Regions from separate parts of the Bacillus cereus group sp. Bce041 genome, predicted to be linked through region 4. Evidence: riboswitches for the same ligand, from Rfam matches in the RefSeq annotation. Region 4 holds a riboswitch; each other region holds the start of a gene.

Region 1 (8,221 bases), on a different contig from region 4:
TGCGAATCGGTACTTATCACCAACGTGGGAAGTAACAAATACGTTTCTTGTTTTCGTCGTTGTCGCATTTCTCGGCTTCTTTCCGAAAGCGGCCTTTACTCTTGCGACAGTAATGTTCGTACCAGTTATGTTAATTTTAGTGCTCGTTGCAGTACGTAGTACGTTTATGGTATTTGCTTACTCCTTACCAAAATATCAGTACCTTCTTCGGGTTATTTCAGGTATTACTGGTCTCTTAATTCCAGCACTATTAATTACCGTTTTACCCGTTACAGAGGGGGCCTATATTACAATGTCTGAAGGAAAAGAAGTACTCTTGTATGGAAAACTTCTTTCTAGCCCGGTTATCTATTGTTATATGCTCTTCGGACTAACGTCTGAACTGTTTCTCTCCTCTCTCTTTCTCGCTGATTTTGCGAGAGAACAAAGTTCAGAAGATACGTATAGAATTTATAGAAGAAATGCCATCATCCTTGGTCCTGCAACACTCGTTACAGCGATCATCGCTCTCGTTGTAATGGATCCAGAAACACATTGGCTTATGCAAGGATTAATAAAGCAATTCCCGTGGTTTACAGTTTCTATTGTTTTATTCGTTATCGGATACTCGTCCCTTTGGTGGACAAACAAAAAATACAATACACTAGGATACCCTCGCATTGCCGTTTTAGCTGTCGTCGCTCAATATGCATTTGCAAGCTACGCTTACGGCGTCGCGCATTTACCTTATATTATTTATCCTGACGTAACTGTATTTACAAGCTTCACAACGACAGAAACATTCTATGCACTGCTCATTCTATACGCAATTGGGATTGCAATTTTATTACCAGGATTTATTTTCTTCTGGAATTTATTCTTGAAGGATCGTACTTTTTTGAAGGAAAAATAATATAGCATTGGGGTCTATTCCAAAAGGTATTTTGGGATAGACTCCTCTTGTTATATTTTGTCGTTAAGTCGATATATTTTAAAAATTTCCGATATAAATCTCATTTACTACCTTACTACCCAATCAATTTATAGGCTCCTATCACAATAGTTATTTCACTACTAATGACACTTGTCCTTTAGCATGAAAAACACATATTCGGTTCATCTCGTTATACGTCTAGTTCTTCTTATTTTTTGCTGAATATACTACCAATATAAACTTGAGACAAGCTACATCTGTTCAAGGGAAAATAGAAAGGTAGGCAAAATATGAGCATTGAAATATGGATTACTATTATTGTATTCTTCTTAACGATGATCGTTATCTTTTGGCGGCCTCGAGGTTTGAATGAGGCGTGGCCAGCAGCAATCGGTGCTGGCATTATCCTAATTACTGGACTTGTGTCAAAACCAGACGTCATAGATATTGTTAGTAAAATAGGAGGGGCCTCCATAACAATATTAGCGACCATCGTCATGGCAGTTATATTAGAAAGCTTCGGCTTCTTCCATTGGTCCGCAGCGAAACTAGCAAATCTAGCAAAGGGTTCTGGACGCCGTCTATACTGGTATATTCAATTATTATGTTTTCTTATGACTCTTTTATTTAATAACGACGGTAGTATTCTAATTACAACTCCCATTTTAATTCTTCTTCTAAAAAACCTTCAATTAAAACCACATCAACAAATTCCTTATTTATTAAGCGGAGCTTTAATCGCTACCGCATCTAGTGCACCAATTGGTGTAAGTAATATCGTAAACTTAATTGCATTAAATATCGTTAATATGACTCTTTATATGCATACTGCTATGATGTTTGTACCTGCAACATTAGGCTTATTATTTATGTCATGGCTCATGTATACAGTTTTGAAGAAAAAACTTCCGAAAAAATTACCTGTTTCTTCATATGATATTGAAGAAATTTTCTTCACGAAAAACTTCCATCCACTAAAAGGAAATAATTCTGTTGATACGAAACAAAAACGGACTAGATTCATGTTAAAAGTATTAGGTTTCGTCTTCCTGATGCGCTGTCTTCTATTCGTTGCATCCTTCTTATCCATCCCAATTGAAATCGTTGCAGTACTTGGTTCACTCGTTCTTCTCATTTGGAGATGGTACTACTTACGAACAAATCCTGTCGACATTTTGAAAAAGACACCGTGGCACATTTTAATTTTCGCCTTCTCTATGTACGTCATTATTTACGGACTCCACAACGCAGGATTAACAGCTGCACTTGTACAATGGCTCGAGCCAATTGTGAATCAGCATCTACTCTATGCTAGCTTTGCAATGGGCGGACTTGTATCCATCCTCTCTAACGTCTTCAATAACCATCCTGCCCTTATGATTGGTACAATCACATTAACAGAAATGGGACTAGATCCAGTCACATTAAAAACAATCTATCTTGCAAACATCATTGGTAGTGACATCGGTTCACTATTACTACCAATTGGTACACTAGCTTCACTCATTTGGATGTATATTCTGAAACAAAACAAAATTAAAGTAAAATGGAAAGACTATTTAAGTGTATCCCTTATCGTTATCCCGCTCACAACAGTCGTCACACTATTCCTCTTATTCTACTGGGTACATCTCTTCTTTGCCTTATAAACAACAGAAGCCCCATTTGCTACCGTCTTAGCAAATGGGGCTTCTTCTATAATAAAGTTAGGTACTACAGTGTGATCAATCAAGTAAAGAGGTGTAACATATTATTGATATAAATGACTACCAGCTTCTTTAAATTCTTCTGCTTTCTCTTTCATTCCTTTTTCAATTGCTTCTGTCGTTTCTAAATCATTTTCTTTTGCATACTCACGAATATCATGCGAAATTCTCATACTACAAAACTTCGGTCCACACATTGAACAGAAGTGAGCTGTCTTTGCCCCTTCTGCAGGCAACGTTTCATCATGATATTCCATCGCACGTTCAGGATCTAAAGATAAATTAAATTGATCGCGCCAACGGAATTCGAAGCGTGCTTTTGAAAGTGCATCATCACGCTGATGAGCCGTTTTATGTCCTTTCGCAAGATCAGCCGCATGCGCTGCAATTTTGTACGTAATAACACCCGTGCGTACATCATCTTTGTTTGGCAAACCTAAATGTTCTTTCGGCGTTACATAACACAGCATCGCCGTTCCAAACCAACCGATCATCGCAGCTCCAATTGCCGATGTAATATGGTCATAACCTGGTGCAATATCTGTCGTTAGTGGCCCAAGTGTATAAAACGGCGCGCCCTGACAAATATCAAGCTCTTTCTCCATATTCTCTTTAATTAAATGCATCGGTACATGCCCAGGCCCTTCAATCATAACTTGCACATCATGTTTCCAAGCAATCTTCGTTAATTCACCAAGTGTTTCAAGCTCAGAAAACTGTGCTTCGTCATTTGCATCTGCAATCGAACCTGGACGTAATCCATCTCCAAGAGAGAATGAAACATCGTACTGCTTCATAATTTCACAAATCTCTTCAAAGTGAGTATATAGGAAGTTTTCTTTATGATGGAATAAACACCACTGCGCCATAATCGAACCACCGCGCGAAACGATACCTGTCGTACGCTTTGCCGTGATTGGAATGTAACGAAGCAATACACCAGCGTGAATTGTAAAGTAATCAACGCCTTGCTCCGCCTGCTCAATTAACGTATCACGATATACTTCCCACGTTAAATCTTCTGCAATTCCGTTTACTTTTTCCAGCGCTTGATAAATCGGTACAGTTCCAACTGGTACAGGCGCGTTACGAATAATCCACTCACGCGTCGTATGAATATTTTTACCTGTAGATAAATCCATAATCGTATCTGCACCCCAGCGCGTTGCCCATGTCATCTTCTCTACTTCTTCTGCAATCGAAGAAGATACAGCTGAGTTTCCGATATTCGCGTTTACCTTCACATGGAAATTACGCCCGATGATCATCGGTTCAGCTTCTGGATGATTAATATTCGCTGGTAAAATAGCGCGGCCTTCTGCGATTTCCTTACGAACAAACTCCGGCTCTACCCCTTCACGAATCGCAACATACTCCATCTCAGACGTAATAATGCCATTACGTGCATAGTGCATTTGCGTAACGTTTGCACCTTGCTTTGCTCTAAGTGGCTTGCGATCCATCTGCGGGAAAACAGGTGTATGTTTCGAAGCCACTTTCACACCGTCATCCTCTGGTTTCACTTCACGCCCTTCGTATGCTTCTACATCACCACGCCCCAGAATCCAAGAATGGCGCGGCGTTGGAATCCCCTTTTCTAACTCCACTTTATACTCAGGATCCGTATAAGGGCCGCTCGTATCATACACACGAATTGGCGGATTTGGAACGCCATTTGTTTCGCTTTGTTCAATCTCACGCATCGGTACTTTCATGCCTTCTCGTGGTCCATCCACATATACTTTCTTACTCCCTGGTAAACTCGATTTCAATTCAATTTGCTCAGCTGAAACAGACTGTTTCATAACCTTTGTTGCCTCCCCTGTTCGTGACAAGGACGAGATATGGCCAGCGCATGCCAAAATAAAAAGAGCCAGGTCCATAAAAAAATAAGGACCTGGCTCATAAAAGACATCATTATGTAAAGCCGTTAACTTCCCTACGCTGGTACGAGCCAGATCAGGTCCAAAGGGTTAAGAAGATCACGCGCTTCTCTCTCAGCCTACGCATACGTTAGGCACCCCTAGTTTATCACTGATTTAATTTTCAATACTTTCCCATCATACACGATAATCTGAAAAATGCAAAGGTTATTTCTTTTTCTCTTTATGGAATCATCCACGTTAAATAATATGCTTGAACATACGTTATAATACCAACAATAATTACGAAGAATAAGCTATGCTTCACTGTAAAACGGAACAAATCCGATTCTTTTCCAGCAAGACCAACCGCTGCACAAGCGATCGCAATCGACTGTGGGGAAATCATTTTACCTGTTACACCGCCTGTTGTATTTGCTGCAACGAGAAGCACTTCAGATACGCCGACTTGCTGCGCTGTAATGGCTTGTAAATTTGAGAACAGTGCATTCGCAGATGTATCAGACCCTGTTAGGAATACGCCAATCCAGCCTAAGAATGGTGAGAAGAACGGGAATAGGCCGCCAGTTCCGGCTAATGCTAACGCTAACGTGGAAGATAGACCAGAATAGTTTGCGATAAATGCAAACCCTAGTACGAATCCGATAGATAGAATTGGCATTTTTAATTCGCTTAACGTTTCTTTAAATGTCACTACTGCATCTTTTACATTCATTTTCAAAATAAACATGGAAATGATACACGCAATTAAAATCGCTGTTCCGGTTGCCGATAATACATCAAACTTCAAAATTGCCTCGTAAGGCGTTGGTTTATTTACAATTGGCTCTGCTTTCATTACTAGATTATGCAGACCTGGAATTTCAAACTTAAATACAAGACTTTCTAAAGCCCCTCCTGGAGTGAATAATGCCTTAAAGAAACTTTGGCTCCAAATGACTACCATAACCGTTAATACGATAAATGGGGACCATGCCTTCACTACTTTTCCAAACGTTAATTTCGGCATCGATGCCGCTGTCGTTGTTGCTGCTACTTCACTATTGGCTTGCCCAGATTGATAAATTTCTTTCGGCTGCCAAACTTTTAAGAACAGCGCTAAACTAATTAAACTTACAAGTGCCGATGTAATATCCGGAAGTTCTGGTCCTAAAAATGTCGCTGTAATGAACTGCGTAATCGCAAATGAACTACCCGCTACAAATAACGCAGGCCACGTTTGTCGTATCCCCTTAAATCCATCCATTAAAAATACGATAAAGAATGGCACAAATAATGATAGGAACGGTAATTGATGCCCAGCCATTTGTCCAATTTTATGTGGATCAATACCTGTTACTTGTCCAGCAACTGTAATCGGAATTCCCATCGCTCCGAACGCCACTGGTGCAGTATTTGCAATCAAACAAAGACCTGCTGCGTATAAAGGATTTAACCCAAGACCCGCAAGAAGCGCTGCTGTAATCGCTACTGGTGCCCCAAATCCTGCCGCTCCTTCTAAAAATGCTCCAAATGAAAATCCAATTAAAATAACGAGTAGACGATGATCGTTCGTAATCGATAATACCGATGCACGAATCACATCGAATTGACCTGTTTTCACAGAAATTTTATATAAAAATACGGACATAATGATAATCCAAGCAATTGGCCATAACCCGTACAAAAAACCGTACCCGGTTGCTGCCATTGCCATCGTGAACGGCATTTTATAAGCGAATAACGCTACTAAAACTGTAAGTACAACTGTAATAAATCCTGCTACATACCCCTTCATGCGGAAAACTGCTAAAGCTAAGAAAAAAAAGATAATCGGAATAAGTGCTACCGCTGCCGAAATCCAAATGTTTCCGAATGGATCATAAACTTGTGTCCATGTGTTCATTGTTCTCTCCCCCTAAAGAATCCCCTTTTAAATAGAATAACCTCATCAATAGACTATCAGGTCATCATACCTTTAAGTCTAAAATAAAAAAACGTTTAAGAAAACGTTTTCAATAACTTTCATTTATACTGTACCATAACAATTTCCATTAAAAAAGATTTTTTTGAAAATTTTATCATTTAACAGAAAATCTTACAAAATCGTCACGTTCTTGTAATGTTCATCGATAGGAAGTTTGCCAAAATTATTGCATAATAATAGTATAACAACAGAAATTATTTATGAGGTGATATATATGAACGGAAATAAAATATTAGCTGCGTTATCATACTTTAGTGTACTATTTGCCCCTATCTTATTCCCTATTATCGTTTGGATTGTAGGAGACGCTGAAACAAAACCACATGCAAAACGTGCTCTATGGACACACATCATTCCAAGTATCGCTACATTCATTGGCGTAACTATTTTAGGAATTATGGGTCTTGGATCTGATCAACCAGATGTAACACTTGGAATTGGATCAATGATTGTCTTAGCTATTTGCGGAATCATCAGCTTATACTACTTCATCTGGAACATTGTAAAAGGAATTAAAGTGCTGAAAGCTTAATTTTAAACAAATGTTTGTTTAAAAAGGGCCCCTTGCAAATTGCAAGGGGCCCTTTTCCTAATTCGTTCACTTTATCTTCTGCGTTTCTTCTTTTTTCTCATCATTTTCTTTCGGCGTGTATTCACTTTATCCGCTATAATGTGGAGCGTACTTGCCACAACAATTCCCATTAAGAACGTTACAATTTCAACCTCATGTTTCTTCGCAATTTCTATTAAATTACCATCCAGTGCGATTACATTTAATAGTAATAAAAATGGAGAAAAGACAATTAACATGTACGCAATACGAATCACATCACCAAGTATAATCGTATGCGTAAAGAAAGATCGATGTGGCATTACTTTCTTATAAGGATACCAAAATATACGTAAGAAACCCCATTTGTTATAAGCATTACTGTACGTATCTAAATCTGGTGTTAAAAATGAAGTACCTACTAAAAAACCAATTGCAAAAGTTAATAAAAAATCAAAATTTGTTAATCCATACGAAAAGAGAAAAAACAAAACAACCGGAAGGGATATTAAGTTTATTTTCGTATGCGTTCTTCCTGATGGCATAATGCACTTCCTCGCTTACGTTCGTCCTGTCACCTTATAACAGACAGGTTTCACCTATTGACCTAATTTCTGATCGATAAATGTTGTGTCTATATCCGAACCAAACCATTCTGCCAACTTCACTCGTGCCTTATCTTTCACATCTTCATTGACGTATAACGACACCTGTATTAGTGCGGCCGTTAACGCCCCTAAATCATCCGTATAGCCAATTCCAGCAATGAAATCTGGAATCGCATCAATCGGTGCAATAAAATAAGCAAGTGCTCCAATTACAATAATTTTCACTCGTTTTGGAACATCTGGTCTTTGCAAAACGTAAAACAGTAATAAACTTGCATAAATGACCGACTGCCCAGCTTGCTTTGCAACATGTTTTACTTTCTTCCAAAACGCTTCAACTGAAAATTTTTGTTTCATGTAAAAAGCCTCCCTATTTTTAAAAAGAAATAAGCTACAATATGTTATCAGTAAAAGTTCATGGAAATTACACAAAACCTATCAATGAACTTTTATTGTAACAAACAAACTAAAAAAGAACAAGTGTTCGTTAATTTTCACAAGATTTCCTTCATATAATAGATTTCTAGATAACCCTTACCCATCTTCGTTTCTTATTTCTCAACAAAGAAAATTTTCACTTCTACTTAACATTCTG
Region 2 (8,221 bases), on a different contig from region 4:
AGCGTGATGTATCTGAGACATTATATAATAAGTATGTGGTTAATAATTTCGACATTTTTTTAAAATTTGTTATTCTTAATTTTTAATAAGAGAAAAGATGATATACTGATAGATATAAGTATTATGAGAGATTTTGAATATAACAATATTAATTTTTAGTGGTGCGATAATAAATTAATATTTCCTACATAGATGAAAAGGGAAGGGGAATTATATGAAGGCTGTACAGGGCGATCCAAATTGGAATTTGGTTACAGATACATATATAGAACCAAATAATTTCGCTGAATTATTTTCTTTGCTTGTACCTTGTCACCCAAAAGGTGAGGGGAAAGAACGAACTATATTAGTATGGAAAGAGAAAGAATTTTATAAAGAAGAAAATTTAGCGGCATTTATCGTATATGGCATGAATAAAGCAAAGAAATTACCGCAGTTTCATAAAGATGAAATTCCAACTTTAGTGCGTATTCTTCGCTTATGCCAAGAGATTGGTTGGTATGAAGAGGCAAATGATTTTATGATAGCGCAAGGATTAGCTGAGTTTGTTCATACTTCATTGGAATATGAAACATGGGATCTTTTGACGCAATCAGTTGCTTTAAATTATTTAATTATTAAATATCGTATAGGTGAATTGACAGATAGGGATATTGAAATTTGGGATAGAGTTAAATTTAATGAGAAGTGTATAACCGATTGTAAACATTTATTATCTCATAAAGAAGTATTGGAATTTACATTCTTTTATATGTGCAAGAGAGCGAAATCATTATCAAAAGAGCAATTAAATAGTGATATGATGAGTTTAGCAATGTATTGTAATACTTTTGTATATGATTTGTATACATATGATTTATTACGGAAATATCGTAAGTGTACAGATTTCCTATCATATTATGGACCTAGTCAGGCAGTTTTAGCATGTCAAAGAGCTGTATTATCTCAAATTTCCGATCGCTTAGACCCATTAAAGACAACGCATGTAGATGATTATTTATATGTGATGAAAGAAATGATGGAGCATATGACGATAGGAGTAATGGATCGATATGGTCATTTTATTGGAAAGCTACTATCTTATGTGCCATTTTTCGAAATGATACAAGTTCCACAGCATGCATATTATTGTGAAGAATTACTGTATATTTGTAAGGGCATTGAATATAAAGAAGAAACACTACGCAATTATATATTTATACAATTACATGATTGTTTACCATCATTCTTTAGGCTATTTCTTAAAAATAAGCGTTACGCAACGATTCATGATATTCTTTTCTATTGGTGCGATGACGAACAACGAATGAGCTTAGAGAAAAAATATAATCTGAGCTTTATTTATGAAAAATATGCTTGTGGATAAACAATATTTTCGATATGAAAAATTAATATAAATTAAAAAGGATCTCCAGTTTATGTGAGATCCTTTTTGTTAGTAAAACAAGGAGAAAGTGATTAAGACAAGAAACAACATTCCATATAGGAGAAGTTGTGCAGTATAACTTCCTTGTATACCAAAAAAAGTATTGGCTTTCTTATACAAATTCAATATGTATTTTATTGGAGTATCTTTGAAAGATTGGTACACAGTGTCTCCTCTTTCTAAGCTTCTTGTTTTTGTTTTTGTTTTTGGTTATAAGGGACATTAATATATCTAGCTACAAATAATAAAACAGCCATAAAGAATACTGGAAATACAGTAGATAAATAAAAGCCATTACTAATTATATTTGTTATGAGAGCACTCAAAAGAAAAATAGCATTATAAATATGGGCAATTTTTTGTTTTAGTTGCACTTGAAATGATTCCATCATAATTTCTAATGCAACAAAAGCAATAATAATAGATAAAAATACAATATTTGTATTGTAAATGATTAAACAACAGATTAAACCTAAAAAGGCTACGTATTCAATTATAAGAGGTATATTGCGTGGCATACAATTTACCTAACTAAATATGGCAGTGGATTTACTGCATTTGTTTTTTCAAAATTCCATTCTCCATTATGTAATTCAAAATGAAGATGTTGCCCGTATGAATGACCTGTGTTTCCCATATGACCTATTAATTGTCCAGTTTGTACTTGATCACCAGCTTGTACAGTGCGATCCTTCATATGAGCATAAACAGTTGTATATAATTTCCCATTGATTTGATGCGCAATGAAAACAACATTGCCATAGCTAGCTGAATAATAAGATTTCACAACTTTACCTGCAGCAGCAGCTTGGATAGAGACGTTTCCTGGAGCGGCAATATCTATACCATAATGCATTTGTTCCCAGCGTATATCAAAGGTTGAGCTAATTCTTCCTTGAGCGGGGAATTTGAAAGCAGCTGGAATTGATGAAGGCTGATCTGTTTTAGCTTGTGGTTGATTTTGTACTACATAGTGTTTTGCTACATATCCGTATCCTGTGCCAAAACGAATTTTATACCAAGTACCTACAGTTTCTACTACTTGTACTTGTGTACCGTTTTGTAATGAACCGAGTAGAGCGCTACTTGTACTAGCGGTGCTACGTACATTTAGATTAGGTGTTGCAACAGTATATTTTGTATTATTTTGAACGGTGATTCCTTTTACTAAGGGTTGTGAACCATTAGAGATGAATGCTTTTTGTACGTAACCTGTTTGGCCATTATGTGATATTTTATACCATTCGCCTTGATCTTCTTGAACGGTAATAAACTTACCATTTGGTAATACATCTAAAATGGAAGATTCTAAATTAGGTTCAGAGCGAACGTTTAATGCATTAGCATTAACGATGTATTGATCATTAGATTGAAGTTTGTTTTTTAGTAAAATAGCATCTTTTTGTACATAACCTACTTTATTATGAACAGATACTTTATACCAACCATTAGTTGTTTCAAGGATGTTCACTTTTGTATTAAAGCGAATTGTATCAATTGATGTGCTTTTTACGTTATCTTCTGTATGTAATGCTACTTGATCGACTTTGACATACCCAGTTTTAATATTAGATAATTGTTCAGCGTTTGCTTTTTGTACATTTGTTTCACCCATAGAAGGAAGTAAAGAAGCAATCGCTACAGTAGTTGCTGTTAAAGCAGTAGCTTTCATATTCATGGAATAGAGACCTCCTCTAGTTGTATAGTTGTAATTTTATTATAGTATAAAGATATAATATAGTGGGGGTATTCACATAAATGTAATATGAAATCAATATAAAAATAAATTTTTTGAAGATAATGATTCCTTTTTATACAATTAATCGGGGTTTTATTTTCTAAAATAGAATGTATGTATTGTATACTTTTGATATTATGTTGATAATTAAGAAAATTAAAAAAGTTGATGATGTCTTATTAGGGTGTTATACTGACAGTGATAATTTTATAGTTTGCTAGGAGAGCTGGTGTTGCCAGCTGAGAGTAGGCCGTAAGCCTTTGATCCTTTTTATTACCTGATCTAGATTATGCTAGCGTAGGGAAGCAATTCGGACACTAACAATGAGTCCCCGTTTCTTTGCGTATAGAAACGGGGCTTTTTTATTTGAAAATTTCATATTGAAACCACTAGGGGTGCTTGACTTGCTGAGAGAGGAATAATCCTTAACCCTTACAACACCTGATCTAGGTAATACTAGCGAAGGGAAGTGGAGCATCGAATAAATGTATAACTTTATTTGCTGTAACCACTTCTTATATATAGAAGTGGTTTTTTATTTAGATACATATATTGAAAGGGGATAGAGAAATGAAATTTTGCGATAGATTATTAGAAACTGTGCAACCGGTTTGGGAGATGAGTCATAATCATCCGTTTGTAGTGGGTATGGGAGATGGCACGTTAGAAAAAGATAAATTCCAGTATTATATTATTCAAGATTATTTATATCTGCTAGATTATGCAAAGTTATATGCGATTGGTGTTGTAAAAGCAACGAATCCACAAGTAATGGGAAAGTTCGCTGAACAAATTGATGGAATATTAAATGGCGAAATGACAATCCATAAACAATATGCAAAAAGACTTGGAATTTCTATAGAGGAGATAGAGTCTGCGAAACCATCTGCTAAAAATTTAGCTTATACAAATTACATGATGTCTGTATCTCAAAATGGCACACTTGCGGAATTAATAGCAGCGCTTCTTCCATGTATGTGGAGCTATTGGGAAATTGGAAAGCGTTTAAATGATATTCCTGGAGCAAGAGATCATGAGTTTTTTGGTGAGTGGATTCAAGGATATAGTTCGGAAGAATACGGTAATCTTTGTATTTGGTTAATAGATTTATTAAATGAAATGGCAGTTGGAAAGTCTGAGACAGAACTAGAAAGATTAGAGGAGATCTTCTTATATTCCAGTCGATTTGAATATTTATTCTGGGATATGTCCTATCGTAAGGAGATGTGGGGATTTGAGGAGCAAGAACATACTACAGTTTCATAATGTTTCTTTTCATTACGATGAGAAACCAATCATCCATGAATTAAATGCTTCTATACATGAGAAAGAGTTTGTCAGTATTATCGGACCGAGTGGATGTGGGAAAAGTACTTTATTTCGCCTTATTACAGGTCTAGAAAAGGTAAGTACTGGACAGATAGAACTGACAGAAACAAAGCACCATCCTGTAGGATATATGCCGCAAAAAGATATGCTTTTGCCGTGGAGAACAATTATTGAGAATGCTGCCCTGCCGCTAGAGTGCCAAGGTGTACAGAAGAAAGAAGCAGAAGTAAAGGCAAAGGAACTGTTACATAAATTTGGTTTGCAAGGGTATGAGAAAAAATATCCGAAAGATTTATCTGGTGGTATGAGACAACGTGTATCTTTTATTCGAACTTTATTAACAGGCGGGGAGATATTGCTGTTAGATGAACCATTTAGTGCGTTGGATGCTTTAACGAAGACCTCTTTGCAAGAATGGTTGTTTGAACAATGGCAAGAGTGGGAAAAAACAATTTTATTCATTACTCATGATGTTGAAGAAGCGTTATTTCTTTCAAACCGAGTTTTAGTAGTGGAACAGCAGCCGATAACGACTTTGACTGAACGGACTGTACCGCTTGATCATAACAGAACACGAAAAGATTTATATAAACCGGAAGTATTAGCGCTGAAAGATGAGCTTCTTAGTATGTTACAAAGGCAGGTACTTGTGTGATGAACCGATTGAAAGAATTAGTTCCTGCTATTACACTTTCTAGTATTTTACTAGCTGTGTGGGAAATAGGAGCAAGAATTGTAGATGAGATGTACATTTTACCGTCACCTTCTGCGATTTTAATGAAGATATGGAAACTAAAAGACATATTATTTACAGTTCATTTACCTGCAACGTTATACGTCGTTTTAATAGGTGTTGTTATCTCTATCGTATTAGGTGTAGGGCTAGCGATGTTAATGAATGCGAGTACATGGATGGAGAGAGCATTTTATCCATTATTAGTTGCTTCACAAACGATTCCGATTACTGCGCTTGCTCCGCTATTTGTTTTATGGTTTGGATATACAATTTGGAGTAAGGTTGTTGTCACAGTTTTAATTACGTTTTTCCCAATTGCGGTCAATACGTATGATGGACTGCGTAGTACGAAAAAAGAATGGGAGGAGCTCTTAGTTACATATGGAGCAACAAAAAGAGATATTTTTCTTAAATTAAAGTTGCCGTCTGCTCTTCCTTATTTTTTCTCAGCTTTAAAAATTGCAGTTCCGCTTAGTGTTATCGGAGCAGCAATTGGAGAATGGCTCGGTGCACAAGCTGGGCTTGGATATTTCAGTAAGAGAATGATGACGCAGTTAGATGGAGCTGGCGTATTTGCACCTATTGTATTGTTATCATTATTAGCTATTTTCTTCGTCGTAATTATTTCCATATTAGAAAAGAAATTCATTAGTTGGAGGAAGCATTCATGAAATTTTTAAAGCGCATCTTTGTGTTTACATTATTAATTGCAATAATTGCAGGATGTTCGAGTAATTCAGCATCAGACAAAAGTAAAAAAGAGAAAGAAATAACAGTCATGTTAGATTGGTATCCAAATGCGGTACATAGCTTTATCTATGCAGCAATTGAAAAAGGATACTTTAAAGAAGAAGGTGTAAAGGTAAATATTAAATTCCCTTCTAATCCGACTGATCCATTAACGCTGGCAGCAGCAGGGAAGGTGACAGTTGGCTTGTATTATCAGCCAGATGTTGTTATGGCGAAAGCGAATGAGCAAATTCCAGTGAAATCAATTGGGGCTGTCGTACGTTCACCATTAAATCATGTTGTATCACTGAAATCAGCGGGCATTCAATCACCGAAAGATTTAGAAGGAAAAACAGTAGGATACTCTGGAACACCATTAAGTGAGATGTATTTAAAAACGATGGTAAAAGAAGCTGGTGGTAATCCTGATACAGTGAAAGTAGTAGATGTTGGCTTTGATTTAGTACCAGCATTAATTACGAAGAAAGTAGATGCGGTAACAGGGGCATACATTAACCATGAAGTACCTGTTATGCGTCATGAAGGCCATGAACCAGCGTACTTTAATCCAGCTGATTACGGAGTACCAAACTATCATGAGCTTGTGTTTGTAACAGGTGATAAAACGTTGAAAAAAGATAAAGAGGCGTTGCAAGCTTTCTTACGTGGTACGAAAAAAGGCTATGATTTCATGAAGAAAAACCCAGATGAAGCATTGAATATTTTATTAAATCATCAAGAAAAAGAAAACTTCCCACTTGTGCCAGAAGTTGAAAAGGAAAGTATGAACATTTTATTAGAGAAGATGGAAACGAAAGATGAGCCATTCTTATCAGATTCAAAAGAATCTTGGGAGAAACAAAATAAGTGGCTGAAGGACAAAGGAATGACGAAAGAAACCGTCCCAGCCGATGAATTATTCGAAAATATTTTAAAGTAGGCGAATGAATATGAAAAATGAGCTCCACGTAATCTCAAATGGCCATATGCCATTCGAAGAGTTAGTGAATGTAGCGATGCAAGTTGAGAGTGAGATTGATTATTTGCATATTCGTGAGCGTGAGAAGAGTACGAAGGAATTATATGAAGGTGTGGAAAGTCTATTAATGGAGGGCTTTCCAGCTTCTAAAATTGTCATAAACGATCGAATTGATATTGCAATTTTATTAAATATTCCTCGTGTTCAACTAGGATATCGAAGTACAGATGTAAAGTCAGTGAAAGAAAAGTTTTCGTATTTGCATGTCGGTTATTCTGTGCATTCGCTAGATGAAGCAATAGTAGCTTTTAAAAATGGAGCGGATTCACTCGTTTATGGCCATGTATTTCCGACAGATTGTAAAAAAGGTGTGCCAGCGAGAGGGCTTGAAGAAATTTCAGACATTGCAAGGTGTTTATCTATACCGATTACAGCAATTGGAGGAATTACCCCAGAAAACACAGTGGATGTTCTTACTAACGGTGTAAGCGGTATAGCAGTTATGTCTGGAATTGTAAGTAGTAGTAACCCGTATAGCAAAGCGAAATCTTATAAGGAATCAATAAGAAAGTGGGCGGAAAAACATGTGTGAGAAGTATGATGTAGCGATTATTGGTGGTGGTGTAATTGGTAGTTCAGTTGCACATTTTCTAGCAGAAAGAGGACATAAAGTAGCGATTGTGGAGAAGCAAAGTATTGCATCGGAAGCTTCAAAAGCAGCTGCTGGTTTACTTGGTGTTCAGGCAGAATGGGATGCGTATGATCCGCTATTTGAACTTGCTAGAGAAAGCCGAGCTATATTTCCACAACTTGCAGCAGTTTTACGTGAAAAGACGGGTGTTGATATTGGATATGAAGAAAAAGGAATTTATCGTATTGCTCAAAATGAAGATGAGAAGGAAAGAATTCTTCACATTATGGATTGGCAGCAGAAAACAGGTGAAGATTCTTATTTTCTAACGGGAGACCATGTGCGGGAAAAAGAGCCATATCTATCCGAATCTATTATAGGAGCAGTATATTATCCGAAAGACGGTCATGTTATTGCACCAGAGCTTACGAAAGCATTCGCACATTCTGCAGCGATTTCCGGTGCTGATATATATGAACAGACAGAAGTATTTGATATCCGTATTGAAAATAATAAAGTGACTGGAGTTATTACAAGTGAAGGTATTGTCACATGTGAGAAAGTCGTTATTGCAGGAGGTTCATGGAGCACGAAGTTACTCAGTTATTTTCACCGCGATTGGGGTACATATCCAGTTAAAGGAGAAGTGGTTG
Region 3 (8,221 bases), on a different contig from region 4:
ATAATTTAGTTTTGCCACATGATACGAAAGGGATATATATTGCTATTCAAGATCATGTATATGATGGAATTCCACTTAATAGTGGTCCAGATAATGAAGATATTATTCAATATCGTACTTACGGATTTGTTGTAGATGATTGGATAAAAACGAAAGAGGTTTCAAACCAATTAAATAATATATTTGATCAAGAACCTAGAGATATACATTTTGAATTTAGAGCACTAACAATAGAGTTGTTAAGTGCAAAACAAACGAATGGGTTATTACTTATGGCTAGTGTTTTAGTCGGAATCGTTTTCTTCACATTTGCTGCTAGTTTTATTTATTTCCGATTATATACTGATTTGAATCGTGATCAACAGCAGTATAAAATGATTTCGAAAATGGGGTTAAGTAAACGGGAGCTAAAGAAAGTTGTAACGAGACAGTTATTATTAATGTTTTTCTTACCAATTGTCGTTGCAGTAATACATACTGTAGTCGCTTATATGGCATTACAACAATTAGTCGATTTTTCTATTCTAAATAGCTCTATCGTCATTTTAATTTCATTTATGTGTATACAAGTTTTATATTTCTTTATAACTCGTTGGCGTTATTTACAAAAGCTTCATAAGACAATGGAACAATAGAGAAAATCAGCAAGTAAGATTGCAGAAAAGCATGTAAAAAACAATTTGAAGTTATGGAAGGAACTGTGATGAAAAAACAATTATCTATTTTCATATTAAGTATATTATTGTTATTAAGTGTAAGTGCATGCTCTAAAAACGAAAACAGATTTCCAGCTAACGGTGTATTAATCATTGGAGATGAGAATCATACTGGAGCAATTATGAATCGTTATAAGGAAAACACGAAAGAACAGGAAGCTTTTGCAGTGAAAACAGGTAGATTTGACCAAAAAAGGGTTCTGATAATAAATGAATCTACTGCACAAGCGATGATGAATGCAAAGCTTTTTCGTAAACGTGATCAAGCATCCCTTTCTAAAACGTTAGATGCGTTGCCGAATTTTCCAAAAGAAAGTTCCCTATTATTTATAAATGAAGAAGAAAAGAATATAAAAAGTATTGAAATAGAAGGAAACAAGATACCTGTTACATATGGTAGTGATGCTTGGCTTGGCAATAAACGTGACTATGGAGCACTATGGTATATCGTTGTGGCGAAAAATAGTGTGTATAAAGAAATAAAAGCAAATGAAACGAATATGCAACTTCTACACTTGAAAAAGTCATTAGGTGATGAAAACCCTAAAATATCGACAGATAATACGTTGATTAATGAAAAAGTAAAAGTAAGAAAGTTAATTGAAGGTTATAGAGATGAGGTATCAATTCAGTTTGTAACGATTGGAGAAAAATCTTAAAAAAGAGCTCGAGGTTGATGGATACTTTATCAACCTCGAGCTCTTTTTAATACCGTTTAAATAACTTACATTACTTCATTTAATCGAGTCTCACTCGTTTCTTCAATCGCATTTGAATTTTGAACTGAATTATTTTGTGCTTCTTTTTCTTTACGAGCCTTTTGTAGCATTTCAAGGATGATCCATAAGGGAACACCTTTATCCTTTAACATCTTCCATAAATCTAATTCATTAAATTTATGCTCAGGCTGTTGCATTTCTTTTTCAGATAAACGAATATCAAACTTGATAGGATCATTTATTTTCTTACTTTCAAGTTTAGTAGAAGAGATAGTATTATGCTCAAGATTAGATGGAGTTATTTTAGTAGGTTGAGACAATGTATGAATATTTGATCCGATTTGCATGATTTTTCCTCCTTTTCAAGCAATGAGATTAGTTTTCTTATGGTTTTTAAATCTTTTTAACATGAGGAAACTATATCTAATTATAAATCTAAATAAATAGATTTACAAGTTATATTGTAAAAAGTAAATATTTACTTGAATTAATATTTATCAACATTTGTATATGTTTTCTATATATACAAAGTATATAAAATACTTTACATTATGTTTAAGTTGTTAAATTATTCTGTTAATTCGTTAAAAAGAAAAGTGTAAACGTTTTATTAGGGGGGAGAAAGTATGGGGAAGTTATTTTTAAAAATATGTTTTTTTGCATTAGTGACCGTATGTTCATTCGCAGCGAAAATATCATACGCTGAAGAGAGGCAACAAAATAATTATCCTATCATATTGGTGAATGGATTTGCTGGATGGGGTAGAGAAGAAATGCTTGGCGTAAAATATTGGGGTGGTGTTCATGATATACAGGAAGATTTGAAACGAAATGGTTATACGGTACATACCGCAGCTGTTGGACCTGTTTCTAGTAACTGGGATCGTGCATGTGAATTGTATGCACAAATTAGCGGTGGGACAGTAGACTATGGTGCAGTACATGCTGAGAAACATGGACATAATCGTTTTGGCAGAACTTATAGTGGTTTTGCGCCGAATTGGAGTGAAACAAATAAAGTTCATTTAGTTGGACATAGCATGGGTGGACAAACGATTAGAACATTAGTACAGCTATTAAAAGAAGGTAGTTTTGAAGAAAAGAATTATGTGAAAAATCAACCAGACACCAAAATATCACCACTATTTGAAGGCGGAAAATCATATGTTCATAGTGTTACAACATTAGCAACCCCTCACAACGGTACAACACTTGCGGATGGTAGTCTTCTACTGCCGTTCGTTAAAGATTTACTCATTACAGCTGCAAGCTTTGGGGGAAACAATAATTTATCATTATATGATTTTAAATTGGATCAATGGGGTATAAAGAAGAATGCTGGAGAGTCCTTTTTCCAATATAGTAATCGTATTCTAAATAGTTCACTTTGGAAAAATACAAAAGATATAAGTCAATGGGATTTAAGTACAGATGGTGCAAAGGAGTTAAATAATTGGGTAAAGACGCAACCAGATGTGTATTATTTATCCTATAGTGGACATGCATCACAAGCAGCACCTATAACAGGTTTACATTTGCCTCATATAACGATGAATAAAGTGTTAATGGGAAATGCATTTTTCTTAGGTTCTTATGCGAGATATGAAGAAAACCGTCCGCTAGTTGATACTTCTTGGTGGCAAAATGATGGTGTAGTAAATACAAATTCTATGATTGCACCATCTTCTAATGTTACTGTAAATAATAATGAGTCATTACAGATTGGAAAATGGAATCATATTGAAACGAAAGCGAATTGGGACCATCTCGACATGGTAGGGTTAAGTGTTTCAGACTCGTTAGGTTTTTCTAGCATTCAAGAGTTTTATAGAACAATTGCTGAAAAGCTATCACGTTTACCGAAATAGGTAATAATAAAGCGCTCTCGATGGAATTCGAGAGCGCTTTATATTATATTGAAAGAGGGATTTGGTAGAAAAATATGGGGGGATATTATGAAAATTCAAGTTGTATTATCAGGATACGGAACAGTAGGTAGAGAGTTTATAAAATTATTAAATGAAAAATATTCATATATATATGAAACATATGGGATTCAATTAGTTGTAAGCGGCGTATTAGGGAGAAATATCGCAATACATAATGAAGAAGGCTTATCTCTTCATCATTTATTGATGTATGGTGGCGGTACCGCTGCAATTGAAAAATATTTAGAGTATCATCCGAAGGAACGTGCAACAACTAGCATAAGTGGTACTGTATTGGTAGAATCAACGGTTACAAATCTTAAAGATGGAAATCCAGGGAAACAATATATGAAACAAGCGATTGAGAAACAGATGGATATAGTAGCAATTTCTAAAGGTGCGCTCGTTACAAATTGGAGAGAAATAAATGAAGCAGCAAAAGGCGCAAATATACGAATTCGATATAGCGGTGCAACAGCCGCTGCACTACCGACACTAGATATCGGACAATTTAGTTTAGCCGGTTGCAGTATTGAAAAAATAGAAGGAATATTAAATGGAACAACTAATTATATTCTTACGAAAATGTATGAGGAAGATATGACATTTGAAGAAGCACTGAAAGAAGCACAAAATAAAGGAATTGCTGAGACAAACCCTATATTAGATATAAGTGGTTCAGATAGTGCGTGTAAATTGTTACTTTTGACAAACAGCTTAATGGAAACAGAGAAAACACTTACTGATATACATATAAAAGGAATCGAGCACGTTACAAAACAGCAAATTCGAAATGCTAAGGAACAACATAAAATTATTAAATTAATAGCATCAACATATAAGGATGAGGGAGGCAATGTGAATTTAAATGTTGAACCGTGCCAAATAGAAAAAGATCATCCATTAGCAAAAGTAAATGGAACCGAAAAAGGAATTACGTTCTTTACAGATACGATGGGACAAATTACTACAATTGGTGGAGCTTCTAATCCAAGAGGCGCTGCAGCTGCAGCTTTAAAAGATGTAATAAACTTATATCGAAAAGATTTGTAAGACCGTACCGCCCTTTATAAAAAATACATATGCCGTGGACCTTTTGAGAATGAAATAAATATGCAAAAATGATTGCAGGGGGTAAGAAATTGTTTAAGGATTTTAAAGTTGTTAAAGAACGTCCCGTTTATATTCAATTGAAAGATTATTTGAAGAAAATGATTATGAAAGGGCATTTGCTCGGGGATCAAAAAATCCCATCAACAAGGGAACTAAGTGAATTACTAAGTGTGAGTAGAAACACTGTACTCGCTGCTTATGCAGATTTAGAGCAAGAAGGACTCATTTATGCAGTTAAAGGAAAAGGGAACTTTGTTGCGAAGGTGGATATATCTAACACTTCGTCTGTTGAAATAGATTGGAAAAATAAACTTAATACAGTGACCGCATTAGCGGACGAATTAGATTTAATGAAACATGGTGTTCGTTGGGAAAAGGGAATGATTGTTTTTAATAGTATAGCCCCGGATGAGAAGCTATTTGATGTTGAAAATTTCAAAAGAGCTTTTCTTACTCGTATGTCCATTGAAGGGGACATCGTATTGAACTACGGATATGCAAAGGGATATAGACCGTTAATGAATTATTTACTTCATTACATGGAAATGAAAGGTGTAGACATTTCGAATAAAGATATTCTAATTACAAATGGATTTACAGAAGGATTGGATATTGTACTCTCTTCTTTATCAAAAAAATCCGGTCGTGTCATTTGTGAGAATCCAACTCACCATGCTGCACTTAAGCTTTTCCGTTTACATGGACTTGAAGTTCATGGGATTGATATGCATGAGGATGGTATTGATACGAATGAAGTTGAAAAAAGTTTGCGTGAAAAAGATTTTGATTTTGCTTATTTAATTCCTTCTTATCATAATCCAACCGGTATTGTTACGAGTTCAGAGAAAAGAACGGAATTGATGAGGTTATTTTCAAAATACAACGTTCCTATTATAGAGGACGGATTTAATGAAGAATTACGTTATTCAGGTTCACATTTAGCTCCATTATTAACTTTTGCGGGAGCTGGCAATAATGTGATTTATATTAGTAGCTTTTCAAAGGTACTTTTCCCTGGTTTACGTGTAGGCTGGATTATTGCAGATAAAGAGCTGATTCATTATTTAGAAAGCGTAAAAAGAGCAAGAACGATTCACACATCTACGCTAGATCAAGCTGTTCTGTTTCAATATTTACATGAGGGATATTTTGAAAAATATTTAAAAAAGGCAAGATCTGTTTATAAGAAAAAATATGAGTTAGCTGTCGGGGCATGTAACCAGTACATTCCTTTTAAAAGAATGACTGGAGATGGTGGGCTGCATTTATTTATAGAGCTAGAAGAGCATATGAATGCCCGCACACTTTTACAAAAGTGTTATGAGAAAGGCGTTACGTTTTCACCTGGAGATGTTTTTTACTCTGATGGAGAAGGAGCGAACACTTTCCGATTAGGTTTTTCGCGCTTGAAAGAAGAAGAAATAGTTCGGGGAATTAAAATAATTGGTGATACATTAAAAAATGAAATTTGGAGTTGAGAAAATGAAAATCGGTGTTATTATGGGCGGGGTATCGTCTGAAAAACAAGTTTCAATTATGACGGGGAATGAAATGATTGCTCATTTAGATAAAAATAAGTATGAAATAGTTCCAATTACATTAAATGAAAAAATAGATTTAGTTGAAAAAGCGAAAGACATTGACTTTGCGTTGCTCGCATTACACGGAAAATACGGAGAAGATGGGACAGTTCAAGGAACACTGGAGAGTTTAGGGATTCCTTATAGCGGAAGTAATATGTTATCTAGCAGTATATGTATGGATAAAAATATTTCGAAAAAGATTTTACGTTATGAAGGTGTAGAAACACCAGATTGGATTGAACTTACAAAAATGGAGGATCTAAATCTTGATGAGTTAGATAAGTTAGGATTTCCATTAGTAGTAAAACCAAACTCTGGCGGATCGAGTGTCGGAGTGAAAATCGTTTATAATAAAAATGAATTGATCTCAATGCTAGAAACTGTATTCGAATGGGATTCTGAAGTAGTAATTGAAAAGTATATAAAAGGTGATGAAATTACATGTTCAATTCTGGATGGAAAACAGTTACCTATAGTTTCAATTCGACATGCAGCCGAGTTCTTTGACTACAATGCAAAATATGATGATACTAGTACAGTTGAGGAAGTTATCGAACTTCCAGCAGAAATTAAGGAACGTGTAAATAAAGGGTCACTTGCTTGTTATAAAGCATTAAAATGTAGTGTTTATGCAAGAGTTGATATGATGGTGAAGGACGGAATTCCATATGTAATGGAAATTAATACATTACCAGGGATGACACAATCAAGTTTATTGCCAAAAAGTGCAGAAGCAGCGGGGATTAGTTATAGCAAACTATTAGATATGATTATTGAAACATCATTAAAAGTTAGAAAAGAAGAAGGGTTTTAAGGGAATTATATAACGAATTTTTTTGACAGTTTCACGAAGTATGCTATGATGAATACATTATAAAAACAAAATATTTATCCACTAGGGGGGCCTTTTATAGGCTGAGATCAAATGTGATTTTGAGACTCTTAGTACCTGATCTGGTTAATGCCAGCGTAGGGAAGTGGGAAAGACGTTGCTATTTAATGAGTAAATAAATACTGTCAATTTCACTTTCTTTACGCCTGTAAAGAAAGTTTTTTTATTTTACAGCTTTAATAATTGTGGATAAATACTTATATTTTATACATTATTGGAGGGATTTAAATGACTTTTTCACAATCATTACGTAAAGAAGTAGATTCAATTTGGGAAGCGAGTTTTAACCATCCTTTTGTAAAAAAACTTGGTGAAGGAACATTAGATTTAGCTAGTTTTCGCTATTATGTGCTTCAAGATTCATATTATTTGAGTCATTTTGCTAGAGTACAAACTTTAGGAGCTGCAAAAGCTCTTGAATTAGAGACGACAGCTCGTATGGCACATCATGCTCAAAATACATATGAGGCCGAGTTATCTTTACATGAGAATTTTGCTAAAAAACTAGGGATAACGAAAGAAGAAAAAGATAATTTTATTCCTGCGCCAACTGCATATGCGTATACTTCACATATGTATCGTGCTGCGTATGAAGGGCATTTAGGAGATACCATTGCAGCAATTTTACCTTGCTATTGGTTGTATTATGAAATTGGCGAACGCTTAAAAGAGTGCCAGCCGGAAGAGCCAATTTATAACGAATGGATTTCTGCTTATGGATCTGATTGGTTCCGTACGCTAGTTGAAGAACAAATTACACGTTTAGATACTATCGCTGAAAAAGTAACAGAGGCAGATCGCAAACGTATGAAACAGCATTTTATTATTAGCAGTCAATATGAATATTCATTTTGGGAAATGGCTTATACATTAGAAAAGTGGCCAGTGGATACAGACGTAAAAGACGTAATTGGATAAAGAATAGAAGTAATGTTATAGATAGGTATGGATCATACCTATCTATATATTTTTTCTTGTCAAATTTGCGTAAAGTCATTAGTGCTACGGGAATGGCGAAATAGAATATCGATAATTTAGCTCATTTACTTGTCTACGCATTAACTGGATAAACTTCTGTCACATTTATTTTACAATCAAAGAACGTAAATGTTGGTGGTATGAAGTTAAATAAGAAAAGAAACCCGAGCTGTTAGCTGTAACGGAGTTGTTTTTTCTTTGCAGGAATTTCTATATTATCATGGAGTGTTGTTAATACGATATGCAAATATGCATATCGTATTTTTTTGAGTTCTTTATGTGTTAAAATTAG
Region 4 (8,221 bases):
TTCATATTCTAAAAAAAGCCTCTTAACAGTAATTATACTAAAAACTGTTAAAAGGCTTTTTCTATTTTTTCATATAAGGAGCTAACACACTTAAAATCTCTTCTTTATCCTTTTTTAATTCGAGTGATGTTAACATATCCATCGTTCTCGGCCTAGGTAATTTCACTTGTACCTCGCCAACTATTGACGCTGGTCTTTGAGATAAAATAAATACGCGATCTGAAAGCAAGATTGCCTCATCTAAGTCATGTGTCACCATAACGATTGTTTGCTTTTCTTGATGCCAAGAGTTTAAAAGCCAGCTATGTACTTCCATTTTTGTAAATGCATCTAATTTACCAAAAGGCTCATCCAGCAGCATAATTGGCTTTTCACATAAATATGTGCGCAGAAAACTAATTCTTTGACGCATACCACCAGATAATTCATCTGGATAATGGTCTGCATATTCATCTAGTTGGAACTGCTTTAATGCTTCCATTCCTTCTGTCAGCCTTTGTTTTTTCGGCTTTCCTTCAATTTCTAACGGAAGAACGATATTTTGCAAAGCTGATCGCCACTGTAGTAATAAATCTTGTTGTGGCATATAACTAACAACATCTTGCTCTTGTACTTGCTTATCGTTATACGTTACGTTCCCGCTTGTTGGTTTTTCAACATTTGCAATCATGTTTAATAATGTGCTTTTCCCGCAACCACTCGGTCCTACAAAGGAAACAAACTCTCCCTCTTGTATAGAGGCACTAATATTCTCTAATACATTCTTTCCGTCAAAAGATTTCACTATATTTTTTATTTGTAATCCGCTCATTTTTCACTTGGAAGGAATTCATTTGTAAAAGCATCTTTTACATCGATTTTCTTTTTAATAACTTTGTTGTCATATAAGAAATTCATGTAATTCGTCCAAATTTCTTCCTTCTGTACTCCCCATGCTTTAGCATCATCTTGATACTTCGTACTTAACCATTTTTGGCTTTCTTGAACTAAATCTTTATTTACATCTGGAACAGCTTTAATTAAAATATCAGCAGCCTCTCTCGGTTCCTTAATTGCAAAATTATAACCTTCTGTCGTTGCACTCATAAACTTTTTCACAAAGTCTTTATCTTGCTTCGTATGTTTTTCACTCGTAATAATAACAGGACTATAGAAATCAAGCGCTGGATCTAAGTCCTTCACCATAATCGTATTTAACTCTTTTCCTTGGCGCTTCGCTTCAATACCATCCCAACCGTAATAAATCCATTCGAAATCTGCATCACGACCGATTGATTTAAAGAAATCTGTTTGTCCTAAGATGATTTTTTCAACTTTATTAAAATCAGCTTGATGTTTATCCATAATCGTCTTTAATGTCGCTTCTTCCGCTGGTCCTCCCCAGCCGCCGTAACGTTTACCTTCAAAATCTTTCGGTGACGTCATATTATCTTTCTTAAGCGATGCAAACGCTGAAGTGTTATGCTGAATAATCGCTCCTACAGATACAACAGGAATTCCTTCCACACGAGCTAACGTTACATTTTCTTGTGCGCTTATTGCGAAGTCTGCTTTTCCTGATGCTATCATTTGCTCTGCTGTTACATTGTCACCTGGTTGAATAATTTCTACATCTAATCCTTGCTTTTTGTAATAATCTTTCGTTTGCGCTACATACAAGCCAGTATGATTCGTATTTGGAAACCAATCTAATACTACTTTTACTTTTTGATCTTTACTTGCACTTTCTTCTTTCTTCGCCGGATTACATCCAGCCACACCTACCGCTACTAAGGCAGCTAACATAACTTTCAAACCTTTTTTCATTTTCTGCCGTCCTTTCTATATATCCATGGTGCTGTTATTCTTGCCATAAACTCTACGATAAAATACAGGCATAATGTCACCATAACGATGATTGCTGCAACACCAAATACTCGGGCAGTCAAAAAGGATTTTGTAGCCCTCGTAAGCATAACGCCTAATCCTTCACTTGCACCGAGCCATTCTCCGATAATTGCCCCCATTACGCTATATGTAACTGCAATTTTTAAACCTGAGAAAAAGTATGGAAGCACTGCTGGAAATTTTACTTTCTGGTAAACTTGCCATTTTGTCGCCTTCATTGTTTGTAACAGTTTCAGCATGTTTTTATCTACTGTTTGAAAACCTTCTAAAATACTAAGCGCAATTGGGAAGAAACAAACGAGTATTACGACCATTACTTTCGGCAACATCCCATATCCAAACCAAATAATAAATAGCGGTGCAAGTACAACAATTGGAATTGTTTGCGAAATAACGAGCAATGGATTTATTAAAATACGAAATAACGGTATAACGTCCATAATAATTGCGATGCTCGTCCCCAATAAAATTGCAAAAAATAGTCCAATTATAACTTCCTGCAGTGTTTGCATCGTATTTGGTAATAGTAAATCTTTCATCCCAATTAATTCTTGAACAATGGCAGAAGGCTTTGGTAAAATCCACGGTTCGATTTTAAATAATGAAACAGATCCTTCCCATATCGCAATGAGAAGGATAAGCCAAATAGTTGTAATAAGTTTAGATTGCTTCTGGTTTTGCATATTCATCACGGTACTTCCAAACCTTTTCATCTATCGTTACACCAGTGCTTGGACGATAATGGATTTTAATAGAAGTAATCACTTCTTCTGCTCCAGCATCGACGCAAGCTTGTTGCGCACGTTTAACGACATCAAGAAGTACATCTAATTCTCCTTCCAAAGTTGTTTCCATTGCCCCTACTTCATAACGAACTCCCGATTGTTGCACAACTTCAATTGCTTTATCGACAACAGAATATACATCTTTCGTTTTTGCTTGTGGTACTACTGAAAATGACATTGTAACTTGTTGTGACATAATAAAATCCCCCTTATAAAAATAAATTTCAAAAATAAGAAAAGGCTTTCCTACTGCGTAGGAAAGCCTTGTATGCAAGTTATTACAGAATAACATATGCTACATCACTTTAAGTAACTCCCTACGCTGGCATTATCCAGATCAGGTTGAGGGTCGATGTTTACTTACATCCTCTCAGCCAATTGGCTCCCCGGTCCTTAATTCGTTTTCATTGTAGCATGATTTATTTTATTGAACAAACAAAAGCATGCATAATCATTTCATTATTTTTGGAAAATAACCAACTTTTTCACCATGAGCTAATAACTGCTGAATAAATTCTTTATTAATTGCTGGTACTATCAATTCTTTTTTCTTAATCCATTTATTCGTTCTACGCGTACCCATTACAATTTCAGATTGCTGCGCTCCATCTCCTGCAACTTGAGAAGCAATTAACTCTGCTATTACTTCATTTCCCTTCGCTAATGCAAGTCCGGTATTTACATATTCTGAAAGTGGAACCATTTCAAGATTGTATCCACAATCTCCAATTAGCTGTATAAATTGTTCAAACTCAATTTGATGTGGATGACAAATATGTAACGTCTCTCCTATAATTTGCGAATCTTGCAAATACGATACAATTGATTTACTAGCAAAATCAATTGGTGTGAAATCAACTTTCCACTTCACATTTGGTGCTTTCCCAATTAATAGCATTGTTTTAATAAGACGATAAAATGCGTTTCCTTCAATATTTTGTTGGAACGAACCTGTTTCTGAATGACATGCTAAATTACCTGCACGATAAATATTTCCACGCAAACCATTTTTCATTGCTTCACGAACAATGTTTTCCGCTTGTAGTTTACTATTTGAATATACATTCTCTAAGTCTACACTGTAATTAAAATCACCAGTTTTCATGTATGTATCCCATTGATCTACCGCTAATTCTAACGGGATACCAATTGTAGAAATAAAATGGAATGTAGCACCTTTCTCCGCTAATGTTAGCATACGGCTAGTTCCTTGGACATTTATATTTTCAAATTGTTTTACATCTCCAAAATGTCTTACATCTGCACCGCAATGAATTATCGTATCCATCTTAGAACTGATGAACATAAATTCTTCTTCGCTCATCCCAAGATACTCTTCTCCCAGATCACCAGCTACGGCCTGTATACGCTGTAACCATTCTTCACATATATCATTAAAGTAGCCTGTTAATGTATCTATAATTCTTTGCTGCACATCTTTAGTTGGTCTTACTAAACAATAAATAGTAGCAGATGTATCTCTCAACAATTCATATAATATGTGTGATCCTAAATAACCAGTAGCTCCTGTTAAAAAGACATTTGAAATCTGGTTTTCTTCCAAAACGTTTGCATACGTGATAGTATCTGGTTCGTGAATCACTTTATATTCACGAAATACTTCTTCTTTCTCTACTTTTACTTCTCGCTCAATTCGAGCTAATCCATATATCGTTCTTTCTTTAAAGAAATCTTGAATTGTTAAATGTGAGAAATCTTCTTTTAACAATGTTAAGACTCGTAATACTTTTAATGAATGTCCACCAATTGTAAAGAAATCATCATGCACTCCAACTTTTGAAATTCCTAATACTTCCGCCCAGGCGTTCGCTATTTGTTTTTCTGCTTTATTAGAAGGTGCAACATATTCTTGTAGCCGAACCGGTTCATACTTTTCTTCTAACTGAGCTAACTTCTTAACATCAATCTTTTTATTAGGTGTAAGTGGCAATTCATTAATATAAATTAGTTTAGATGGCACCATATAATCTGGTAATTGCTCTTGTAACTGATAAACTAATTCTGGTATTTCTTTTTTATTTAAAGTTGTATAGAACGCGATTAAATATTGGCTACCTTCCTTACTCTTCTTAGCAAAAACAGCATTTTCTTTTATATTATGATTTTGAGAAATTTTACTTTGGATTTCGCCTAGTTCAATACGATGTCCTCTAATTTTTACTTGGTCATCTTTCCGATGTAAAAACTCTATATTTCCATCCTCTAGCAACTTAATGATATCACCTGTTTTATATATATTAACTATAGGATTAAAAGGGTTCGGAATAAAAGCTTCAATTGTTTTATTAGGCTTATTAAAATACCCTTTTGCTAATCCCACTGAATCTATATATAATTCACCAGGTACACCAATTGGACAAAGATTCATATTCTCATCCAAAATCATAACTTGATAATTAGCACATGGTTTACCGATGGGAATACTCGCAACATCCTCATTTAACTGACTAGGTATTTTATAGGTTGTCGTCACTACAGTACATTCTGTCGGTCCGTATACATTATGAATTTCAACATTTGTACCTATTCTTTCTCTCCACAATTTAATAACCTCTACAGGCAACATTTCACCGCCAATCGCAATTCTTTTTAGGGAAGCTAGCTTATATATATCTTCTTCTGCTAAATAAGTTGCTACTTGTCGAACAAAAATTGTTGCTAATGCCAAGATTGAAGTTGCTTTCACTTTATAGATTGCATTTGCAAATGCTTCTACAGACAATCGCTCTTCCTCTAATAGTACATATAAGTTTCCTCCACAGAATAAAGAAGCAAATGACTCCCATACAGAAGCATCGAAACTAAAGGATGGAAATTGGGCAAATACATCCTCTTCTGTCAATTCATATTGCTTTTTCATCCAAGTATACAGATTAACAACGCCTCTATGTGCTAACATCGTTCCCTTTGGATTCCCTGTTGAACCAGATGTATAAATCATATAAGCTACATCATCACAATGAATAGACAACTTTACATCTATATCTTCATAAGTTTCACTATCATACATTGAAACTGTTTGAACCCCATCACATGTTATAGGCGTCTCTTTCATCAATATAACTTTCGCTTGGCTATCTTGAATAATGTACTGTATTCTACTTTCCGGATAATCTGGATCAATCGGAACATACGCTGCACCAGCTTTTAATATAGCTACCATACTTACTACTGTGTCTATGCTACGTTTCATAAATATTCCAACATAGTCTCCTAATTGGACGCCGTTTTTGATTAACATATGAGCTATTTGATTACTTTTTTTATTTAGCTCCTCATAAGTTAAAGTACCTTCCCTTGAAGATAAAGCTATACGATTTGGAAATTGAGTAACAGTATTATAGAACATATCGACGATACTTTTCTCAGGATATACTGCTGTCGTATCATTCACTTGACTATAAAGTGCCATCTCGGCCTCTGTAATAATATTAAAATTATTTATATGATTACTCTTATTTTGTGATTTATTAATTAAAACACCTTGTATTTGTTGTGCATAACGAGTAATTGTTGTCTCTTTCCAATTAACACTATTAAATATTATTTCTACACTTTGCATATTTTTACTAAATACAAATTGTAATGTATTCGTGTCTTTTAGCTCATAATATGTTTCACCAATAATAATAGGTGACATTTCATATAACGTATTACCGTTTTGAAACTCTTCTATTTCTTCCTCATTCATTTCTTTAATTTGCTCCAGTTGCTCTTCAATTTGTAAATTTAAACTTTCATAGGAGAGAAAATTAGAAACTTCAATAGTAATCGGAAATAAACTTCCTCTTACATGATAAAGCACGACAATATGTTTTTCTTTAGAAATATGATATAACCACGTTGCAGTCGCTCCTATTAAATCTACAATGTGAGTCAAATTTGAAAACAGTTCCGTTTTCCTTTTTATCCTAAGTTCTGTTCCTTGCACATCTTTAGGTATTTTAATACTTCCTTCTACTTTTCCTAAAAATTCTTTTACCATCTCACTATAAGAAATTGCTAATTTCATATTTATGTAAATTCCTCTCTTAAATATAATAAAGGTGTGAAAATTCACACCTTTTTTATCCCTTATTAAAGGGCAGATTCGTTCAATTCATAATCAGTAGCGGAGATACCCCCTTGATTAGAATTGAACTTTCTCCTTATTCGCTTTTAAACTCACCAATAAGCTCTTGTAATTCCTGAGAAAGCCAACTTAAAGAAGTCGCTAATTCTGCAATATCTTGTACTGATATTTCTTGCTCTTTCATGCTTTCTTCAACATTACTACTGCTGTTGGCATAAGTATTTGCAATATGTGATAATTCATTTACGACTTGAACAATATTCTGGCTATTTTGTAAAATATCACTCGAATTACCAGAAACAGCTTTTACTTGATCTGTAACAGATTGCGCTGATTTTGAGATTTTTTCAAAGAAATCTCCGCTACTTTGAACAAGCGAAATTCCAGTTTCTACTTCTTTTGAACCTTTTTGCATGGAAACTACAGCATCTTCTGTCTCAGCTTGTGTTTCACCAATTAATTTCGCTATATCTTTTGCAGACGCTTCAGTTTGTTCTGCTAATTTTCGTACTTCATCAGCAACAACTGCAAACCCTCTTCCAGCTGCTCCAGCACGTGAAGCCTCAATAGAAGCATTTAAAGCTAATAAATTTGTTTGATTTGAAATGCCTGTAATTACAGTTACGATATCACTAATTTCTTTTGACCTTGTTTCTAACGAATAAATGATGGAAGATAAATCTTGTACTGCATTTTGGATTAAACTCATTTGATTAATAATTTGTCCAATCACTTCATTACCTTCAATTGAATGTTGTTCCATACCTTCAGAAGCAACCGCAACTTGTTTTGCAGCCCCAGTTATTTCTTCTACCTTATCTTCCATTCCATGTACAATTCCTAAACATTGTTGTACTGAAGTTTTTTGAGACTGTGCCCCTACTCTTAAACCTTCAATAGAACTTGCAATCTCTTGAACTGCCATGCTGTTTTCCTCTGTACTCGCCGACAATTCTTGTGAAGAAGAAGAAACTTGCTCAGCAGTTTGCCTTACTTTATCTATAATCCCTTTAAATTTTTCAATCGTGTTATTGAAATAAACATTAATAATTCCAATATCATCTGGTCTTTCTTTTAATTTAATACTCAAGTCACCTTCACCAATTTTACGTAACCCTTCTCGTAAATCTTTTAATGGAGCTAACGAGTGACGCACGATAAAGAATTGAGTAATAGTCGCAATTGCTAATGAAATAATGATAAAGAGTAAGCCCTGTATCATAAACTTCTCTTTTGTAATAGGAACAATGGAAGCATCTAAGTCAGCCGCAACAATTGCAACAATATTGTTTTCTCCATCTGTAATTGGTTCTAATATTGTCACCCACGAACCTATTTCATCTTCATATACTTCTGTCATTTGAGCCTTTTTCGTATCAATCACTTTATCGTATGCCTTCATCCAATGAGCGGGTTGTTCATAATAATCTCCCGGCTTTATAGGAAACGCATTTGT

The links. Region 4 has a riboswitch for thiamine pyrophosphate ahead of ACUN13_RS21495 (MTH1187 family thiamine-binding protein). Riboswitches for the same ligand answer to the same signal wherever they lie in the genome.
Positions count from the first base shown of each region.
Region 1: linked by a shared signal. The riboswitch ahead of thiC (phosphomethylpyrimidine synthase ThiC) and the one ahead of ACUN13_RS21495 (MTH1187 family thiamine-binding protein) in region 4 are both predicted to bind thiamine pyrophosphate.
Region 2: linked by a shared signal. The riboswitch ahead of tenA (thiaminase II) and the one ahead of ACUN13_RS21495 (MTH1187 family thiamine-binding protein) in region 4 are both predicted to bind thiamine pyrophosphate.
Region 3: linked by a shared signal. The riboswitch ahead of tenA (thiaminase II) and the one ahead of ACUN13_RS21495 (MTH1187 family thiamine-binding protein) in region 4 are both predicted to bind thiamine pyrophosphate.

Region 1 covers NZ_JBQXON010000006.1:38,088-46,308, reverse strand. The annotation lists gene ACUN13_RS19510 (cytochrome d ubiquinol oxidase subunit II) at 1-892, shown strand, start outside; gene ACUN13_RS19505 (arsenic transporter) at 1,204-2,562, shown strand; gene thiC (phosphomethylpyrimidine synthase ThiC) at 2,664-4,424, opposite strand; TPP riboswitch at 4,539-4,654, opposite strand; gene lldP (L-lactate permease) at 4,726-6,387, opposite strand; gene ACUN13_RS19490 (DUF4870 domain-containing protein) at 6,683-7,000, shown strand; gene ACUN13_RS19485 (metal-binding protein) at 7,072-7,563, opposite strand; gene ACUN13_RS19480 (YkvA family protein) at 7,618-7,983, opposite strand.
Region 2 covers NZ_JBQXON010000002.1:1,066,137-1,074,357, reverse strand. The annotation lists gene ACUN13_RS11570 (DUF3965 domain-containing protein) at 215-1,366, shown strand; gene ACUN13_RS11565 (hypothetical protein) at 1,606-1,944, opposite strand; gene ACUN13_RS11560 (SH3 domain-containing protein) at 1,950-3,104, opposite strand; TPP riboswitch at 3,374-3,485, shown strand; TPP riboswitch at 3,546-3,649, shown strand; gene tenA (thiaminase II) at 3,735-4,430, shown strand; gene ACUN13_RS11550 (ABC transporter ATP-binding protein) at 4,399-5,148, shown strand; gene ACUN13_RS11545 (ABC transporter permease) at 5,148-5,900, shown strand; gene ACUN13_RS11540 (ABC transporter substrate-binding protein) at 5,897-6,898, shown strand; gene tenI (thiazole tautomerase TenI) at 6,909-7,529, shown strand; gene thiO (glycine oxidase ThiO) at 7,522-8,221, shown strand, end outside.
Region 3 covers NZ_JBQXON010000004.1:60,589-68,809, forward strand. The annotation lists gene ACUN13_RS14450 (ABC transporter permease) at 1-635, shown strand, start outside; gene ACUN13_RS14455 (lipoprotein BA_5634 family protein) at 704-1,375, shown strand; gene ACUN13_RS14460 (DUF3914 domain-containing protein) at 1,441-1,782, opposite strand; gene ACUN13_RS14465 (esterase/lipase family protein) at 2,062-3,303, shown strand; gene ACUN13_RS14470 (homoserine dehydrogenase) at 3,391-4,416, shown strand; gene pdxR (MocR-like pyridoxine biosynthesis transcription factor PdxR) at 4,506-5,954, shown strand; gene ACUN13_RS14480 (D-alanine--D-alanine ligase) at 5,959-6,873, shown strand; TPP riboswitch at 6,947-7,052, shown strand; gene tenA (thiaminase II) at 7,180-7,869, shown strand.
Region 4 covers NZ_JBQXON010000007.1:93,720-101,940, forward strand. The annotation lists gene ACUN13_RS21480 (ABC transporter ATP-binding protein) at 62-811, opposite strand; gene ACUN13_RS21485 (ABC transporter substrate-binding protein) at 808-1,806, opposite strand; gene ACUN13_RS21490 (ABC transporter permease) at 1,803-2,576, opposite strand; gene ACUN13_RS21495 (MTH1187 family thiamine-binding protein) at 2,548-2,868, opposite strand; TPP riboswitch at 2,970-3,071, opposite strand; gene ACUN13_RS21500 (non-ribosomal peptide synthetase family protein) at 3,124-6,705, opposite strand; gene ACUN13_RS21505 (methyl-accepting chemotaxis protein) at 6,842-8,221, opposite strand, start outside.